3 regions of the Constrictibacter sp. MBR-5 genome follow, and region 3 is predicted to be linked to each of the others. Evidence: predicted binding sites of a transcription regulator. Region 3 holds the regulator's gene; each other region holds the start of a gene.
What was found. The regulator LexA, encoded in region 3, represses DNA repair genes until DNA is damaged. The targets are predictions, from matches to a motif close to ATGTTCTANTTTGGTTC.

Region 1 (2,198 bases), on a different contig from region 3:
GCCGCCGCCGGCGAAGATCTCCTCGGTGGCGAAGCCGTAGAAGCGGAACAGCCAGTCGGCCTGATAGAGCCGGTGCTCGCGCAGCAGCGGCGCCGGCCGCGACGGCAGCGTCCGGCTGGCGTCGGGGATCGGGCTGAACGCCGAGTAATAGACCCGCCGCAGCCCGTAGGACCCGTACAGCTTGGCACTGGTCCCCAGGATGGTGGCGTCGGTCGCCGCATCGGCGCCGACGATCATCTGCGTCGACTGGCCGGCCGGGGCGAAACTCGCCGGGCGCCGCTCCTCGCGGGCCGCGTCGATGCGCAGGCGCATGCGCCCCATGCTCCGCCGGATGACGCTCTCGTCCTTCTCCGGCGCCAGATGGCGCAGCGCCGCCGCCGTCGGCAGTTCGACGTTGATGCTCAGCCGGTCGGCGAGCCGCCCCGCCTCGGCGATCAGCTCCTCCGACGCTTCGGGAATGGTCTTCAGGTGGATGTAGCCGCGAAAGCCGTGCTCCTCGCGCAATGCGCGCGCCACCGCCACCATCCGCTCCATCGTGTAGTCGGCGTCGCGGATGATCCCGGAGCTCAGGAACAGGCCCTCGATATAGTTGCGGGCGTGAAAGCCCAGCGTCAGCCGGACGACCTCCGCAACCGTGAAGCGCGCCCGCGGCACGTTGCTGGAAACGCGGTTCACGCAATAGGCGCAGTCGAAGACGCAAAAATTGGTGAGCAGGATCTTCAGCAACGAGATGCAGCGGCCGTCGGGCGCGTAGCTGTGGCAGATGCCCATCCCCGCCCCAGCGTCGGTCGGCGCCGCACCCCGCTTGCCCTTGCCACCCGAGGCGCAGGACGCATCGTATTTCGCCGCGTCGGCGAGGATGGCGAGCTTGTCCTTCAGGTCCATGGTCCGTCCACGCGTCGCGCTTGCCCGTCATGTTCCCTATATGTTCTAGTTCGTCGCCGCCGTCGCGGCAAGGCCGTGTTGCCGATCAACGTCATGTGAACGCGCGCGCCTGATCCCCATTGTTGGCGGGGCGTGCGCGGGCGTGGCAGAGGGTATTGATCGACGGGAGCCGACTCGGCGGCAACGAAGTGTTAGGGTCGCCCGATACTTAGTGCTTAGGCCGTCACGCTCCGCCCCCGGCGGTCGTTGCGGCTTTGTTACGCCCGATGCGGAGCCGCAGCGGGAATGCTCCATCCCCTCCCCGGTGCGGGAGGACACTGATCGTCAGGTGGGTCCGTCCATGAAGCGCGCAGCAATCCTCGTCGTAGCGGCAGTCGTGCTGGCTGCGCTGATCGGCGGCTTTGCCTGGTTCCAGTTCGTCATGAAGCCGGAGATGGTCCGCGGCTTCATCACCGGCGCACCGCAGCCGCTGGTGACCGTCACCGCCGAACCCGCACGGCAGGAGCAGTGGCAGACCCGGCTCCCGGCGATCGGCAGCCTGCGCGCCATCCGCGGGATCGACGTGGCCCCCCAGGTGTCGGGCCTCGTCTCGGCGATCCGGTTCGAATCGGGCAGCACCGTCGAGCGCGGCGCGGTCCTGGTCCAGATCGACGATTCCATCGAACAGGCGGACCTGAAGGCGGGTCAGGCGGAGCTGCGCAACGCCGAACTGAACCTGTCGCGGCAGCGCGAGCTGCTTGGCCGCGGCAACACCAGCAAGACCGCGTTCGACACCGCACAGTCAAACCGCGACGTCGCGGCCGCGACGATCGACCGGACGCGGGCGCTGATCGCGCAGAAGGTGATCAAGGCGCCCTTCCCCGGCCGCCTCGGCATCCGGGTCGTCGACCTGGGCGCCTACGTCTCGCCCGGCACCACGATGGTGACGCTGCAGCAGCTCGACCCGATCTATGCCGACTTCCCGATCCCGGAGCAGCAGTTCGACATGCTGCGCACCGGCCAGACCGTCGAGGTGACGGTCGACGCCTATGCGGGGGTCGTCTTCAAGGGCCAGATCGACTCCATCGATGCCCGCGTGAACGAGGAGACGCGCAACGTCCTGGTGCGGGCCGAACTGGCGAATCCCGACCGCCGCCTGCTGCCCGGCATGTTCGCGAACGTCGCCGTGGTCGCGGGCGACGCGGCGACCGTCGTGACGGTGCCGCGGACGGCCGTGACCTACAGTCTCTACGGCGACAGCGTCTATGTCGTCGGCGAGGACGGTGCCGCGGCGGAGGCCGGCAGGCCGATCGAGCGCCGTTTCGTGCGCACCG
Region 2 (2,198 bases), on a different contig from region 3:
GCTTCCGCGCCGGAATCCGTGGTTTCCGCAGTGAGACCGAGTTGACGCGCCGAGAGTGGCTCGACCCTGGAGGCGGACAGGACAGCCGCCTCGGCGCCGTGGCCGGGCACCGAGCCGAGATCCAGCCCTGCCAGCGGCTCGCGCAGCAGGCCGAGCAGGTGGCCGGGATCGCGCGACGGCCGTCCGGTGCCGAGCGTGGCGCGCACAACGCCGCCGTCCGCCCGGTAGAAGGCGAGCGTCAGGTCGCGCACACCGAGTCGCTCGCGCTCAAGCCGCTCGCACAGCGCCCGAACGAGGCGCCGGGCCACTGCCGCCGCGTCCTCGGGTCGGACCAGGGGTTCCGGAAAAGCCATGCGCAGGCGCCAGGGCGGCACCGGCAAGCGGGGCGATACCGGCTCGAAGGCAATGCCCAGGGCGAGGTCGAGCCGCCGTCCGACGTCCGCGCCGAACCGCCGGGCCAGCGGCGCGCGCGGCAGCGGCAGAAGGTCGCCGATCCGCCGCAGCCCGATCTGCGTCAACGCTTCGACCACAGGCTGCATGAGACGCAGAGCGGAAACCGGCAGCGGCTCCAGCGCCGTCCGCGCCGTTCCCGGTGCCACCACCGTCGCCTCCCCGTGCGCCATTCCCGCGCCGTAGCGCGCCACCGCCCAGGCCGCGCCCGGCGTGTCGGCGAGAGCGGCGCGCACGGTAAGGCCGAATTCCGCGATACGACCGGTAAGATCGCGACAAAGCCCGGCCTCTCCGCCGAACAGATGATCGCAGCCGCTGGTGTCGATCAGCAGGCCGTCGGCACCATCGAGCGCGACGATGGGACTGTAGCGCCCGCACCAGTCGGCGAGACGCTCCAGGTCGCGTGCGGTCCCCGCCGGATCGGCATCGACCGCCCGCAGTTCGGGCAGCAGGGCGCGCGCATCGCCGAGCGGCATGCCGGGCACCACGCCGCCGGCCGCTGCCACCGTGTCCGCCGCGGAGATCACGGGACGGCCGTTGACCGGCATCGTCAGCACGATCGGACGGACGTCGTCCTTTCCGGCGCCCTGCCGCAGCCGGTCGATCTCCAGCAGAGGCAGCCAGACGGACAGGATGCGGCGGGAGGGGCGTTTCTTGAGTGGCATGGCCGGATCAGACGGTTCAATGTTCCCTTTATGTTCTAATTCACGCCGGCTTCTCGAACAAGGTCCGCGGCTGCAACGACCCACGTACCGACCGTCCTGCCACAACCCGAATCACATCCCGGGCCTGCTTCTAAGGCTGCGGCGCCAGCAGGGCCGCGTGCGCGGCGTCCCAGACACCGGGGTTGCGCGCCACGAGCAGCCCCTGCCCGTCGACCGCCGGACGATAGGGCGATCCGTCCCAGCGGGTGACGCGGCCGCCGGCCTCGGCGACGATCAGGGCGCCCGGCGCATGGTCCCAGGGCAGCGAGCGCCAGAACAGGGCGAAGTGCCGGTCGCCGGTCAGGATGGAGGGATATTCGGCGCCGGCGCAGTAGAAGGCCGGCGTGACGGCGCCCAGCCCGCAGAGGCGCCGGTCGATCGCGCCGCCGACATCGGGCGGCATGTAGCGGGTGAGCACCGAGCCGCGCAGCGCGTCCGGTGCCGGAACGGCGCGGTCGGCGACGAGGCGCCGGCCGTCGATGGCGGTCCCCGCCCCCTTCTCGGCCACGCAGAGCCGGCCGGAGATCGGCTCGAGGATCCAGGCGGCCACCGTCTCGCCCGCCTGCAGCAGTGCCACCATGACGGCGAAGGGCTCCCGCCCGGCGGCGAAGTTGGCGGTGCCGTCGACCGGGTCGACGACCCAGACCGTGCCGTCGCCGACGGTCTTCAGCAGCGCCGGCTCGGCCGCGCAGGCCTCCTCGCCGACGACGCGGCTGCCCGCGCGCAGGCCGGGCAGCCGCGCGGTCAGCAGCCGCTCGGACTCGCGGTCGGCGACGGTGACGAGGTCGCCGGGCGCCTTCTCCTCGATATCGCCCTGCGCCAGCGTGCGGAAGCGCGGCAGGATCGCCTCGTCCGCCACCTCGCGCAGGATCGCGGCGACGTCTTCGATCAGGTGGGTTCCGGTCATGTCGGGCTCTCCCCGCGGCTCGCCGCGATGCGCCAGAGGGCGTCGATGTCGAGGTGGCGTTCCAGGTGGTCGGCGAGCGCGTCGAGCGCCGCCTCCACGGCGTGGTCGAAGGCAAGCCCGGTCTCGGCCCGCGGGCG
Region 3 (2,198 bases):
AGGGTATCGGCGGAGGCGTTCGCCGCAGGCTTCTTCGGCGCGGCGCCCTTCGTCGCAGTCGGCGAAGAGGCTGCCGCCGTCTTGGCCGCCCCCCCCTTCCGGCCGGAACCTTTGTCTTCGCTGTCCTTGTCCGCGCGGGTCTTGCGACTGGCGGAGGCGGTGGTAGCTCGTGCCATGGCCTCTCCCCGCAAGCGCATGTCGGCCTGCGTAGCCTTCCAGAATGAGCTTATTTTGAGATCCTAAGTATCCCGAATTGCGGGAGGTTTCAACCGAGCCTCGGCAGGCGCTCCGTACCGCCCGCCGCGCGGGCGGGCGGCGCCACCGATGCGTCGCCTCTGCAGGTCGTGTGAGCGAGCCCACGCCCGCGGGTGTTTCGTATTGACGGAGAAGGGGAACTAAAATAGAACATACATCGTTGTCGTTTTGTTCTTGCCGCGCAATGTAAGGCGTTGCGCCCTCTCCCGCCGAGGGTGCAACTCGATCAGACCGACGACGTTAGGCTGACCGTCCGAGTTCTCCGCCTCGGGCTCTTTGCTGAACGACCGGAGCCGCAGGCATGCTGACCAGGAAACAGACCGAGCTGCTTCTCTTCATCAACGCCCGGCTGACCCGTGACGGCGTGTCACCCTCCTTCGAAGAGATGAAAGAAGCTCTCTCGCTGAAATCCAAGTCGGGCATCCACAGGCTGATCACCGGCCTCGAAGAGCGTGGCTTCATTCGACGCCTTCCCCACCGGGCCCGCGCGCTGGAAGTGTTGCGCCTGCCCGATTCTGCGGCGCGCAAGGGTGCCGGGCCGACGGCGGTGCCGGCGCCCGCCGACGGCGGTACGCTGATCCAGGGACCGTTCCGTGAGCGGCGGACGCCATCCAAGTCGATCGACGAGGGCGAGATTCCGCTCTACGGGCGGATCGCCGCCGGTACGCCGATCGAGGCGCTCCGCGACCCGACGAGCTATGTCGGCGTCCCGCACGGCATGCTTGGCCGCGGCAAGCACTATGCGCTTGAGGTCGCCGGCGACTCGATGATCGACGCCGGCATCTTCGACGGCGACACCGTCATCGTCGAGGAATGCGACACTGCCGATCCCGGAACGATCATCGTTGCGCTGATCGACCAGGAGGAGGTCACGCTGAAGCGCCTGCGGCGGCATAAAGGGTCGATCGCGCTCGAGGCGGCGAATCCGCGGTACGAGACCCGCATCTTCCCGCCCGATCGCGTCCAGGTGCAGGGACGGCTGGTCGCCCTGCTCCGCCGCTACTGATCGTCCGCGCTGGCGTCCGGATCGCCCGCCTGACCCGTCTTCGTCCAGGGCCGGTCGCCGCGCCGTCCCCGGACGGTTTCGACCGTGACGCCCGCCGGGCTCAGCCAGATCGCGTGGGCCCCTTCGCTACGCAGGTCGCGGTGCCGCAGAAGCCGCGGGCCATTGCACCGTCGCTTCGCGAGGCGTGAAGAGATCGGTGCCAGAAGCACGACCAGATCCGCGTTCACACAGTCGGTATCCATCGCATCCTCGTGACGGATGAAGGCGACCGTCCGGCCTGACCGCCTGTAGAGGCAGGCCGTGATGTCGCAACGCATCGCCCCGCTCTCCGACGCATGTTCGGGCCAAGCCTCCGCAACGTCCGCTCCGGTCTGCCGCATCCAATTCTCTCGCTCAAAGCCGGCGGCGCGAAGCGACGTGAGCAACAGCGTGTCGGCATCGCGGACCGCGACGAGGCGCCCATCCTGGGATAGCAGGATATCGGGCGGCGCGGCCAAAGACGCCATCGCGAGCCCGGCGACCACGGCCGGCAAACCTGCGAGGCGCCACCCCGTGCGCCAGAGGCACAGCCAGAGCCCGCCCACCGCAACCGCCGCCATCCCCGACGGTGGCATGATGACGCCGCGCAGGGCCGATCCGGGCCAGGAGGCCGTCTCCCTGGCCACCCAGGTGATCACGTCGAGCCCGACCGCCATCGCCCGCAACGGCAAGGCCTCTAGGCCGATCGGCATCGCGAGGAGCGCGACGATCCCGCACGGCATCACCCAGAGGCCGGTGACAGGCACAGCGACGAGGTTCGCCGCGACCGAATAGAGTGCCGCCTGATTAAAGTGATAGGCCGCAAATGGCGCCGTCGCCACGGCCGCCACCACCGACGTGAAGATGAGGCCCCCCGGATAGGACAGCCATCTCGAAGCCGGCGGCAGGCCTGCCGCCG

Region 1: a site for LexA is predicted at 915-931, ahead of ABIE65_RS01620 (putative DNA modification/repair radical SAM protein). Genes of this name have one in related genera too.
Region 2: a site for LexA is predicted at 1,135-1,151, ahead of ABIE65_RS13805 (Y-family DNA polymerase). Genes of this name have one in related genera too.

The regions. Positions count from the first base shown of each region.
Region 1 covers NZ_JBEPTK010000001.1:344,627-346,824, forward strand. Annotated here, with positions in the region: gene ABIE65_RS01620 (putative DNA modification/repair radical SAM protein) at 1-885, opposite strand, end outside; gene ABIE65_RS01625 (efflux RND transporter periplasmic adaptor subunit) at 1,226-2,198, shown strand, end outside.
Region 2 covers NZ_JBEPTK010000005.1:336,646-338,843, reverse strand. Annotated here, with positions in the region: gene ABIE65_RS13805 (Y-family DNA polymerase) at 1-1,115, opposite strand, end outside; gene ABIE65_RS13800 (inositol monophosphatase family protein) at 1,246-2,061, opposite strand; gene ABIE65_RS13795 (cobyric acid synthase) at 2,058-2,198, opposite strand, start outside.
Region 3 covers NZ_JBEPTK010000004.1:369,634-371,831, forward strand. Annotated here, with positions in the region: gene pdhA (pyruvate dehydrogenase (acetyl-transferring) E1 component subunit alpha) at 1-176, opposite strand, end outside; gene lexA (transcriptional repressor LexA) at 557-1,261, shown strand; gene ABIE65_RS11835 (ComEC/Rec2 family competence protein) at 1,255-2,198, opposite strand, start outside.